One region of the Kitasatospora sp. NPDC096077 genome, then DNA from elsewhere that is predicted to be linked to it. Evidence: riboswitches for the same ligand, from Rfam matches in the RefSeq annotation. Region 1 holds a riboswitch; each other region holds the start of a gene.
The links. A riboswitch is a leader RNA that binds a small molecule or an ion and turns the genes downstream of it on or off. The one in region 1 is predicted to bind cyclic di-AMP.
Positions count from the first base shown of each region.

Region 2: it holds a riboswitch for cyclic di-AMP, as region 1 does, so the genes downstream of both, ABTZ03_RS16035 (M23 family metallopeptidase) here and ABTZ03_RS12135 (transglycosylase family protein) in region 1, are expected to answer to the same signal.
Region 3: it holds a riboswitch for cyclic di-AMP, as region 1 does, so the genes downstream of both, ABTZ03_RS15435 (glycoside hydrolase family 16 protein) here and ABTZ03_RS12135 (transglycosylase family protein) in region 1, are expected to answer to the same signal.

Region 1 is NZ_JBEOSV010000009.1:193,277-197,074, reverse strand. It holds gene ABTZ03_RS12140 (hypothetical protein) at 1-887, shown strand, start outside; cyclic di-AMP (ydaO/yuaA leader) riboswitch at 1,362-1,524, shown strand; gene ABTZ03_RS12135 (transglycosylase family protein) at 1,532-2,875, shown strand; gene ABTZ03_RS12130 (hypothetical protein) at 3,088-3,288, shown strand; gene ABTZ03_RS12125 (LacI family DNA-binding transcriptional regulator) at 3,386-3,798, opposite strand, start outside.
Region 2 is NZ_JBEOSV010000014.1:127,769-131,566, reverse strand. It holds gene ABTZ03_RS16040 (hypothetical protein) at 1-499, shown strand, start outside; gene ABTZ03_RS16035 (M23 family metallopeptidase) at 668-1,501, opposite strand; cyclic di-AMP (ydaO/yuaA leader) riboswitch at 1,514-1,672, opposite strand; gene ABTZ03_RS16030 (YiaA/YiaB family inner membrane protein) at 1,870-2,160, shown strand; gene ABTZ03_RS16025 (alpha/beta fold hydrolase) at 2,271-3,095, shown strand; gene ABTZ03_RS16020 (TetR/AcrR family transcriptional regulator) at 3,124-3,702, shown strand.
Region 3 is NZ_JBEOSV010000013.1:156,193-159,990, forward strand. It holds gene ABTZ03_RS15430 (esterase/lipase family protein) at 11-1,366, shown strand; cyclic di-AMP (ydaO/yuaA leader) riboswitch at 1,691-1,798, shown strand; gene ABTZ03_RS15435 (glycoside hydrolase family 16 protein) at 1,807-3,123, shown strand; gene ABTZ03_RS15440 (IclR family transcriptional regulator) at 3,286-3,798, opposite strand, start outside.

The DNA of each region.
Region 1 (3,798 bases):
GGGGGCGCCACCGCCGCCCCGAGCGCCCCGAGATCCGCACCGGCTCGCCGGCCCTGGTGCTCGCCGTACCCGCGACCGCGGGGCCCGAGTCCCGTTCGGTCGTCGAGGAGTTGCTCTCGATCGTCCGCAGCGAGCACACCGGCGTCCAGGCCGCGGTCGGCTACCTGCCCGGCGGCGCCGAGACCGGGAGCACGGAGGAGCGCACCGTCGCGGAGCTGCTGGCGGCGGCCGCCGAGGCCGGACTGCCGACGCCCGTCGTGGTGCCGCTGGTGCCCGGTCCGCACGACTTCCTGACCGGGCTTCACGCCCTCGCCGCCGAGTACGGCGCGACCGTCACGGACACCCTGGGCCCGCACCCGCTGCTCGCCGAGGCCGTCCACGTACGACTGTCCGAGGCCGGGCTGGCCCGGGCCGACCGGGCCCGGCTGTTCGCCATCGCGACCGCCGCGGACGGCGTGGTCCTTACCACCGTCGGCGGCGAGGAGGCGGCCGCCGCGGCCGGGATCACCGGCGTGCTGCTGGCCGCCCGGCTGGCCGTCCCGGTCGTCGCCGCGGCGCTCGACGTGCCCGGCTCGGTCGCCGGGGCCGTCAACCACCTCAAGGAGACCGGCTCCCAGCGTCCGGCGCTGGCCCCGCTGGTGATCGGCCCGGAGGCGGACTCCGAGCTGCTCGCCACGGCCGCCGAGGAGACCGGCTGCCCGTCGGCCGCGCCGCTGGGCGCCTACTCGGCCGTCGGCCAGCTGATCGCCTCCACCTACCTGGCCGCCCTGCCGACGCCGACGGCCGAGGAGCTGGCCGAGGCCGAGGCGGAGGCCGCCACCACCGTCGGCGCCGGGGAGGGCTCCCGGCGGGCCCACGCGGCCGCCGAGGGGCCCGTGGAGGGCTGACGGAGGCCCGTCCGCGCACCCGCGACGGCGTCGCGGCCACCCCACACCACCGAAGGGCCCGGAACGATCGCGTTCCGGGCCCTTCCGGCGTGCGCGGATTGCCCCGCAGGAGAGTTAAGCGGTCAATGCGGCGCAATGTCCGTTTCCGGCGCCTTTGTCGATGAATAGCCCGCGCGCTGTCGCGCCCGCGCTCCGCCGTCGCTCCCCAGGTTCCACCGCACGCCCCCATTGCGCTTCAACACTCCGTCACTTCACTTCTGAGGCGGAGCCAGTTATGAGAATCCAGCGCGACATTGCCGGTAAATGATCAATTTCGATCATGAATTACGGCCCATTTGGCATTCCACACTAAACCGTGATGCGCATCACAGGTATTTGCAGTTTGAACTTAAGTCTGCTTAACGTGCTCCCCGTTCGTGACCACACGGACCCAGTTCATCCGCGACGCCGAGTCCTGCCGTCGGATGTCCTGGCAGCGCGAAAACGCATCACGGCAGGAGCGGGGGAACCACAGGTAAGTCGCCCCGGACCATTTCCCGGAAACGGTCCAGGGCTAGGGGTGAAGCCGCGCAGAAGCGCGGCCGGGCAACTCCAGCCCGAATCCGACAGCTCACCTCGCAGGCGTGGGAGAGGACCGCGTCTTCATGCTGCCTTCCAACGGCAACCGCCTGTCCAGCCGCACCCGTCGCGTCATCGCCGCCCTCGGCGTCGCCGGCGTCGGCCTCACCGTCCCCTGCCTCACCACCGGCACCGCCAACGCCGCCCCGGTCTCCACCTGGGACAAGGTCGCCCAGTGCGAGAGCACCGGCAACTGGAGCATCAACACCGGCAACGGCTTCTACGGCGGCCTGCAGTTCACCTCCAGCACCTGGGCCGCCTTCGGCGGCACCGCCTACGCCCCGCAGGCCAACCAGGCCACCAAGGACCAGCAGATCGCCGTCGCCGAGAAGGTCCTCGCCTCGCAGGGCCCCGGCGCCTGGCCGGTCTGCTCGGTCCAGGCCGGGCTGACCAAGGGCGGCGCCGCGGCGTCCGTCGACACCTCGGCCGGCGCCTCCACCGGTGCCGCCGCCGGTGCCACCAGCAAGCCCGCCGCCAAGCCCGCCCAGGGCGGCTCCCAGGCCGCGAAGCCCGCCAAGCCGGCCGCGCCCGCCCAGGACCAGGCCCAGGCCTCCGGTGACTCCGCGTCCGCCACCCCGTCCACCGGATCCGCCGACAGCACCTGGGCCCAGAAGCGCCAGGCGCAGGCCCAGGCCGGCGGCTACACCGTCGTCGACGGCGACTGGCTGTCCACGATCGCCGACAAGCACAACGTCCAGGGCGGCTGGCAGCGGCTCTACGAGCTCAACCGCGGCACCCTGACCGAGGGTCCGGACACCATCTACCCGGGTCAGCAGCTGACCTTCGGTGACGGCGGCGCGGCCCAGGCCGGCCAGGCCTCCGGCACCGCCAAGTCCGGCTCCGACTTCACCTGGTTCGACCGCTCGCAGAAGTCCGGCCAGGCCTCGAACGGCGGTGCCGTGAACGCCAAGCCGATCGACCAGAGCAAGCCGTCCACCTCGAAGCCGGCCAAGCCCGCCGCCAAGCCGGCTCCCCAGACCCAGACCCAGACCCCGGCCCCGGCCGCCACCGGCAGCATGGCCGCCGCGGTCTCCTTCGCCCAGTCGAAGGTCGGCCAGGCGTACGTCTACGGCGGCACCGGCAACGGCGGTTGGGACTGCTCCGGCCTGACCCAGGCCGCGCTGCGCGCCGCGGGCATCAGCGTCCCGCGCGTCGCCGCCGACCAGGCCGCCGCCAGCACCCACGTCTCGCTGGACAGCCTGCAGCCGGGCGACCTGCTGTTCTGGTCGAACAACGGCCAGGACTCCGGCGTCTACCACGTCGCCATCTACATCGGCAACGGCCAGTACGTCGAGGCCGCCAACCCGAGCTCGGGCGTCCGTCTCCAGACCGTCGCCAACTGGGCCCCGGACTTCGCCGGCCGGGTCTGAGCCCGAGGTCGGCGTGCGGCCGACAGCCGACGGATGACGACTGACAGCTGACGGATTTCATCGACTGTCGGTCGTCAGCCGTCCACCGACCGCCCCGGGAAGAGTCTGGTCGCTCTCCCCGGGGCTTCGGCGTACCCGGGAGACCGGCCTCCGCATGGTCAAACCCCGCCCCGGCAGGCATGCTGCTGCTCTGCACCCGAGGAGGAGTCACCATGGCCCAGGTCACCATCACCCTCGACGCGAACCTCGCGATCGACGCGATGCTGCTCTCCGGCACCAAGAACCCCCAGGACGCCGTCGAGCTGGTGGTCCGCGACTACCTGGCCCGCGGCCGCCGCACCGGGACCCGGACCGGCGACGCCGCCGACGGCCACCGGGTCAGCACCGACCGCCCGACCGCCCAGGAGGGCTGACCCGGGCCGCCCAGGAGGGCTGAGCCGGACCGCACGCGAACGGGCCCCGGAAGGCAACCGCCCTCCGGGGCCCGTCAGTTGACGCGACCCACCAGCCTCAGCGCGCGCAGGCCCCGGTGGACCCCCGCATCACCAGCTCCGGCTGGAACATGAACTCCCCGCGCTGGGCGGCGTTCCCGCCGACCTCCTCCAGCAGGGCGTCCACCGCCGCCGTCGCCATCGCCTCGACCGGCTGCCGGATGGTCGTCAACGGCGGCTCGGTGAAGGCGATCAGCGGCGAGTCGTCGAAACCGACCACCGAGACGTCCTGCGGCACCGACAGCCCGCGCTGGCGCACCGCCCGGATCGCCCCGAGCGCCATCATGTCGCTCCCGCAGACGATCGCCGTGCAGCCCTTGTCGAGCAGCGCGCCGGCCGCGGCGTGCCCGCCCTCCACGCTGAACAGCGTGTGGTGGACGAGCCCCTCGGCCTCCTCCGCACCGAGCCCGAGCACCTCGCGCAGCGCCGCCG
Region 2 (3,798 bases), on a different contig from region 1:
CGACCTGGTGACCTGGCCCCGGCTGTACGCGGTGCTGCTGCACGCGCACGACGTGGACGTGACCGACCCGGCAGCCGTCCGGGACTGGCTGGCGGGCTTCGCCGGACTGACCGAGGACGAGCGCCTGGCCGGGTACCAGGCGCTGACGCCGACCGGATGGCTGGACGACCCGGACGAGCAGGGCTGGTGGGCGCCGGGCCGGGTGCTGTCGGTCGGCATGGCCACCGACGGCGCGCGGCGGCTGCTGGAGCAGGGCCTGATGCGGCGCAGCTACCGCAACCTGGCCGAGCTGAACGCGCTGGGGCGGCCGATGCCGGACGAACTGACCGGGGGCTTCGAGGAGTTCGAGGAGGCGGCGGCCGAAGCGGCGCTCGACCTGCTCGGCGAGTGGACGGTGCCCGGGCTGCCGCGGCTGCTGGTCGAGGAGTTCCCGGAGCTCGCGCCGGAGCCGGGGACGGCGGAGATCGACGCGTACCTGGCACAGCTGCCGGCGGAGTGAGGTGCCGCGAAGGCCCCGGACGCGCGTGCGTGCGCGCGTGCGTGCGCGCGTGCGTGCGCGCGTGCGTGCGCGCGTGCGTCCGGGGCCTTCGACTACGGGTTCGCCGGCAGCCGACCGCCGACTGCCGACTGCCGACTGCCGACTGCCGACCGCTACGGGTTCACCGGGTCACGGGTTGAGGCCGTGCTGCTGGAGCCAGGGCTCCGGGTCGACCGGGGCGCCGCCGCCGGGGCGGACCTCCAGGTGCAGGTGCGGGCCGGTCACGTTGCCGGTCGCGCCGACCTTGCCGATCTGCTGGCCGGCGGTCACCTTGCCGGAGCCCTTGATGATCGAGGAGAGGTGGCAGTACCAGATCTCGGTGCCGTCGGGCAGGGTCTCGACGATCCGGTAGCCGTACGCGCCGGACCAGCCGGCCGAGGTGATGGTGCCCTGGCCGACCGCGTGGACCGCGGTGCCGGTGTCGGCGGCGAAGTCCAGGCCGGTGTGCAGGTGGGCCCAGTAGCGGGCGCTCTGGCCGTAGTGGGCGGAGAGGCTGTAGTCCTTCACCGGCAGGGTGAGGGCGGCGGCCTTGACCCGCTCGGCCTCCTCGGCGGCGCGCTTGGCCTCAGCCTCCTTGGCGGCGGCCTTGGCCTCCGCCTCCTGCGCGGCCTGCACGCGGGCGGTCTCCTCGGCGGCGGTGCGCTGGCCGTCGGCCTGCTGCTGGATCCGGGCGGCGAGCGCCAGGCCGGGGTCGGCGGCCAGGGCGACCGGGATCTCGTCCTGGGCCTCGATGGCGGGCGCGGCGGCCGGGGTCGCGGAGGCGAAGCCGGTGGCGCCCAGGGTGGCGGCGACGGCGGTGACGCCGAGCAGCGGGGAGGCTCCGCGGGTCTGACGCGGCATCCGGTGGCGGTTGGCCTCGGCCTCCGGTGCGAGCGCCTCGGGGCTGTCCGGGACGGGGTGGTCGAGGAGCTGGGTACCGGCTGCGGGGCCGGCCGGGTGTGCCGGGGTGTGCGTCGACGCCACGGAGGCGCGCTCCTTTCCTTCCTTCGCGCCTACCGGGTTAGCTGACGGGTTCGGAGCAGGAAGGTCTCCTACGGCCGGGCCGGGGCCCCGCCGATTCACCCCAAGGAACGTGGTTCCCCGGCTCCCTGACCTGCCCGGAGGCCGGTCGGCGGGATTAGGCGACGGCGCACGGTGCCGTCTGGGTACGGCGTTGACGACCGCGCTGCGTTATCAAACGTTAATCCTAGGAGGCTCTGATTCCAAGCCATCCGTCCGGGACGGCTGTGGACCAGGTGATCGGACGTCAACGAACGACCCTTCAATCAACCGGCCCCATCTGAGTACTCCTACTCATGTGCGATCCGGCCGGACGCCCGCATCCTGACGCCATGAGCGCACCGATGCAGTCACGCACCACGGCCGCGTACTACGCCCAGGCCGTCCTCTCCTTCGCCATCTCGGCCGTGGCCCTCGCCGCCGGGATCGCCTACCTGCCCGTCGGCGGCTGGACCCGGGCCTTCCTCGGGATCGGCCTCCTCTACACCGTCACCTCCTCGTTCACGCTGGCCAAGGTGATCCGGGACCGGCAGGAGTCCACGGACACCGTCGCCCGGGTCGACCAGGCCCGGCTGGAGAAGCTGCTCAGCGAGCACGACCCGTTCCGGGTCGAGGGGCCCTGAGCGGGGTCGCCCGGGGTTGCCGGAGGCTTTCGCGAGGGCTTGACGGCTAAGGCTATTAGCCTTAGCTTTATGGCTATCGGCAGCAACGAGCGAGCCAGCGGAGGCCCACCATGAACGGCACCACCACCCCGAGCACCCAGTACCTCGACGTCACCGGCGGCCGGCTCGCGTACGACGACACCCGGCAGGGCGACGGCACCCCCGTCGTCCTGCTCCCCGGAATGCTCGACTCCCGCCGCGCCTACCGGCACCTGCACCCGCTGCTCACCGCGGCCGGGCACCGGGTCGTCACCATGGACGTGCGCGGCTTCGGCGAGTCCTCGATCGCCTGGGACGACTACAGCCCCGCCGCCGTCGCCACCGACGTCCTCGCCCTGCTCGACCACCTCGGCATCGAACGGGCCGTCCTGGTCGGCCAGTCCTACACCGGGGCGACCGTCGTCAAGATCGCCGGGGACGCCCCCCAGCGGGTCGCCGGGATCGCGCTGATCGACGCCTTCGTCGAGCACCGGGCCAACGCCCTGATGAAGGGCGTCATGGTCGTGATGGGCGCCGCGATGGTCCGGTGGCCCGGCATCTGGGGCTACTACCTCCGCAAGATGGCCTTCCCCGGCCCCCGCCCCGCCGACCTCGACGGCTACGTGGACGGGCTGGTCGCCGCCCTGCACACCCCCGGCCGCAGGACCGCCACCCGAGGCCACGTCACCGGCGACTCCGCGCCGATCGGCTGGTGCGCGGCCGTCCGCTGCCCCGCCCTGGTGCTGATGGGCAGCAAGGACCCCGACTTCCCGAAGCCCGAGGCCGTCGCCGACCTCCAGGCCGAGAAGCTCGGCGCGCGGAAGGTCATGATCGAGGGGTCCGGGCACTACCCGATGGCCGACAACCCGCGGGCCGTCGCCGACGCCCTGCTGCCCTTCCTCGCCGAACTCGCCTGACCCCTCGCCCCCCGGAGAGCCCACCACCATGCCCCGCGTAGGACTGACCCCCGAGCAGGTCGTCGACCACGCCCTCGCCCTCATCGACGACCAGGGCACCGAGGCCCTCACCCTCGCCTCCGTCGCCGCCCGCGCCGGGGTCGCCACCCCCTCGCTGTACAAGCACGTCAGCGGCGGGCTCGCCGAACTACGGCGGCTCATCGCCGTCCGGGTCACCGAGGAACTCGCCGACCGACTGGCCGAAGCCGCCGTCGGCCGCAGCGGGGACGACGCGGTCACCGCCGTCCTGCGCGCCTACCAGGCCTACGCCACCCGCCACCCGCACCGCTACACCGCCCTCCCCCAGGCCCCGCAGCCCGACGAGGACCTCACCCGCGCCGCCACCCGCCTGGTCGGCGTCATCATCGCCGTCCTCCGCGGCTACGGCCTCGACGGCTCCGAGGCGATCCACGCGGCCCGCACCGTCCGCTCCCTCGCCCACGGCTTCGCCTCGCTGTCCATCACCGGTGCCTTCCAACTCACCGAGGACCTCACCACCACCCACGACCGCCTCATCACCACCCTCACCACGGGCCTCCACTCCTGGCCCCGGCCGGCGAAGGACTAGCAACCCCCAGCCCGGCCACGGCAGCGGGCCCGAGCACGAGAAGTCGGCCGAGCCGACTTCCCACGGCAGGCGGCAACAGCCACCACTCGCCTGGGG
Region 3 (3,798 bases), on a different contig from region 1:
GTCCACGCCCATGAGACGTGCCCCCACCAGTGCCCCCACCAGCGCCGCAGCCGGGCTCCCGGCCCGGAGCCCCGCCCGGACGCCCGCCCGGACCCCCGCCGGACGCGTCCCCGCCGCACTCGTCGCGCTGCTGCTGACCCTCACCGCCCTCCTCCTCGGCGCCCCCACCGCCGGCGCGGCCCCTACCGCAGCCACGGCGACCGCCGTCCCCCTCACCCTCGAAGCGACCTTCCCCGCCCCCGGCAACGGCTGGGCGAAGGTCGAGCGCTACCTCGACCCCACCCCGGGTTTCGGCCCCGAGCAGTACCCCGCCGACGGCCGCGGTGACCAGGACGGCGCCCGCCGCACCTACTTCGGCACCGGCGAGCCCTCCTCGGCACGCTTCCTGCTCTACTCGGCCACCGGCTGGGACGCCGGCGGCACCGGCACGCCCGTCCTGCTGGTCCACGGCGCCAACGACAACGCCGACCGGGCCTGGGCGAACCCGGGGGAGAGCGGCACCTGTGGGGCGTCCGCCTGCCCCTCCACCGGCCTGGCCCAGTACCTGGCCAGCACCGGCCGCCGGGTCTTCGCCGTCGGCTTCGCCCACAAGCAGGGCGACAACCTGCTCCAGGCCCAGGCCGTCGGCGACGCGCTCGCCCTGATCCGGGCCCGGCTCGGCGTCCCCCGGGTCGACGTGGTGGCCTGGAGCAAGGGCGAGGTGGCGGCCCGGGCGTACGTGTCCTCGGTGCGCCCGGCGCGGGGACAGGCGTACGCGGGCGACGTGCGCCGCCTGATCACCCTCGGCGGGCCGAACGGCGGGCTCGACTACGTCTACGCACACGGCTGGGACTTCGACCTGGCCACCTGGCCGGCCTGCGGGGGCACCGCCAACGCGCCCTCCCCGCACCTGTACATGACCTGTTACGGAACGTACACGGCGCAGCCCTGCCTCGGCGTGCTGCCGACCGGCGGCAGCGACTGCTACCCGGGCCAGCGCCAGCTGCTGGCCCGCTGGGACGCGACCTACGGGGTGGACACCACCGCCCAGGACTGGTGGACCACCTACTACGGCGGCCAGGGCTTCTACACCTCCGGCCAGGGCATCCAGGCGGCCGTCGACGCCGGCTCGCTGATCGCGCCGCTCCAGCGGGCCGGGATCCCGGCCTCGGTGCCCACCTACCTCCTCGCGGGCGGGTCGGCCGACATCCCGGGCGTGCTGAACGAGAACCGCGGACCTAGCGACGGCATCGTGTTCACCGCGAGCGCCCTGGACACCACCGGCATCGCGACGGTCGGCGGCACCCGGCTGCTCACCGGGCTCAACCACCTGGAGCTGGCCTGGGCGCCGGACGCCGAGGCCCAGGTCGCCGCCTGGCTCGGCTGAAGCTCCGGCCGTGCCCTTGGCCGAGCCCTTGGCTGATCCCTTCGCCGAGTCCCCGGTCGAACTTCGGTCGAGCCCTTGGGTGAGCCTCCGGGCACCGCCCGGGGATTGATCAACTCGCCGACCACGCAGCGTCGTTGATCGACACCACTGTGAGCTGTGCGACAACCGGCCGGATCCAGTTGTCCGTTCACGGACGGACTGCCTAGCCTGCAACGGTCGTCCGCCGTCGCGGACCCCGCCGCCGGGACGCCGAGTCCCGTCCACCCGCCGGCGGGCACTCGAGCACCACAGCGGACGGGAGCGGGGGAACCAAGGTCAGCGCCCGGCCCGTACGCACCAGCGTGCGGGCCGTGGCTAGGGGTGAAGCCGCTCCACAGGCGGCCGGGCAACTGCAGCCCGAATCCGACAGCTCACCTCGCAGGCGTCGCAGAGGACCCGCCATGCACCAGCCTGCCGGGCGCCGTCGCGCGCCCCGCCACGCCCGTCCCTCCCACCGCGGCCGTAACGCCGCCCTCGCCGCCACCGGCGCGATCGCGATCACCGGCGCCGGCCTGTTCGCGCTGCCGTCCGGCGCCCAGGCCGCCACCGCCCCGACCGTCACCCAGGACCGGCTCGCCCCCGCCGCCATGGTCGCCGGCCAGGCCACCACCGCTTCGCTGGCCCTGCACTCCTCGTCCTGCGTCACCGCGAAGACCGTCGGCGTCGGCGTCCGCGACGCCCGCGGCACCAACCTGGACTTCCCGGGCAACGCGAGCAACGTGCAGATATGCCCGAGCGGGTTCAGCTTCACCAGCGGCGCGCGCACCCTGCCCGCCGGGACGTACAATCAGTTCGGCTTCTGGCAGGACCTCGGCGGCGCCTGGCACAACCTGCCCTCGCAGCAGCTGGTGGTCTCCCGCGCCGGTACCGCGACGCCGACCCCGACCCCGGCGCCGACCCCGACCGCCAAGCCGTCCCCGACCCCGGTCCCGACCACCGCCCCCACCGCGCAGCCCTCCCCGAGCGTCACCCCGACCCCGACCCCGAGCGCCACCGCGACCCCGAGCACCCCGGCGCCGTCCTCCCCGATCGCCGGCAAGTCGCTGACCTGGTCCGACGAGTTCAACGGCCCGATCGCCTGGGGCCAGCGCTGGGTCGGTGACAAGAGCACCGCGTACAAGTACGGCAACCACAACCCGGGCGACAACAAGCTCGACTGGCTGAACAAGAACAACGTCACCGTCGCGAACGGCGTCGCCACCTTCACCGCCACCCCGGGCGGGCCCGCCCTGGAGAACGGCCAGCAGTCCTGGAACACCGGTTTCCTGACCACCGAGGGCTCCGCGGAGGGCTTCCAGGTCAAGACCGGCGACTACGCCGAGGCCCGGGTCAAGATGCCCTCCGTGGCCGGCGCCTGGCCCGCCCTGTGGACCTGGAAGAACGGCAACGGGGAGATCGACTCCTTCGAGTACCACCCGGACAACCCGAACCTGCTGGAGCTGACCAACCACGTCAACCCCAGCAACCCGGAGTACTACACCGACGCCAAGGCCGTCGCCGCGGACCAGTGGGTGACCATCGGCACCTACTACGGCGCCAACTCGGTGGACTGGTACGTCAACGGCGTCAAGGTGTACTCGGACAACAAGGGCGTGGGCGCCAACTTCTCGGCGTACCTGATCCTCAACCTCTCGGTGAGCGCCGGAAAGTACCACCCGGCGCCGCAGGGGAACACCCCGATCAGCTTCTCCGCCGACTACGTGCGCGTCTACCGCTAGGCCGTCGCGTAGGCCGTCGAGGCCAGCCGACCCCCAGGACCAGCCGCTCTCAGGAACCGGCAGCCTCCCGACCTCCCCGAGGTCGGGCGGCTGCCGGTTCTTGCGTCTCCACCCGTGCTGTGCAGATGAATTGACGGGGCATCACGTCAGTGGACCCGGAGGTCAGGGCGCCAGGACCTGCCCGAGCCGGGCCGCGATCTGGTGCATCACCGGTACCAGCGCGGACTCCCCCGCCTGCTCCTCCAGGGCCCGGATCCGGGCCTCCGGGCCGGACACCGACAACGCGGTGGGTGTCGGCGCGCCGGGCACCGCGAGCGCGATGCAGCGGACGCCGATCTCCTGCTCCTGGTCGTCGACCACGTACCCGCGCTCGCGCGCCTCGGCGAGCTGGTCCATCAGCTGCTGCGGGTCGGTGAGGGTGTACTCGGTGTGCGCGGGAAGCGGGTTGGGGCCCAGGATCGCGCGTGCCTCGTCCTCCGGCAGCTGGGCGAGCAGCGCCTTGCCGACGCCGGTGCAGTGCGGCTGCACCCGCCGCCCGACCTCGGTGAACATCCGCATCGAGCGCCGCGACTGCACCTGCCCGACGTACACCACCTCGCCGCCCTCCAGCACCGCCAGGTTGGCGGTCTCGCCGGTGGCCTCCATCAGCTCGGCCAGGTACGGGCGGGCCCAGCT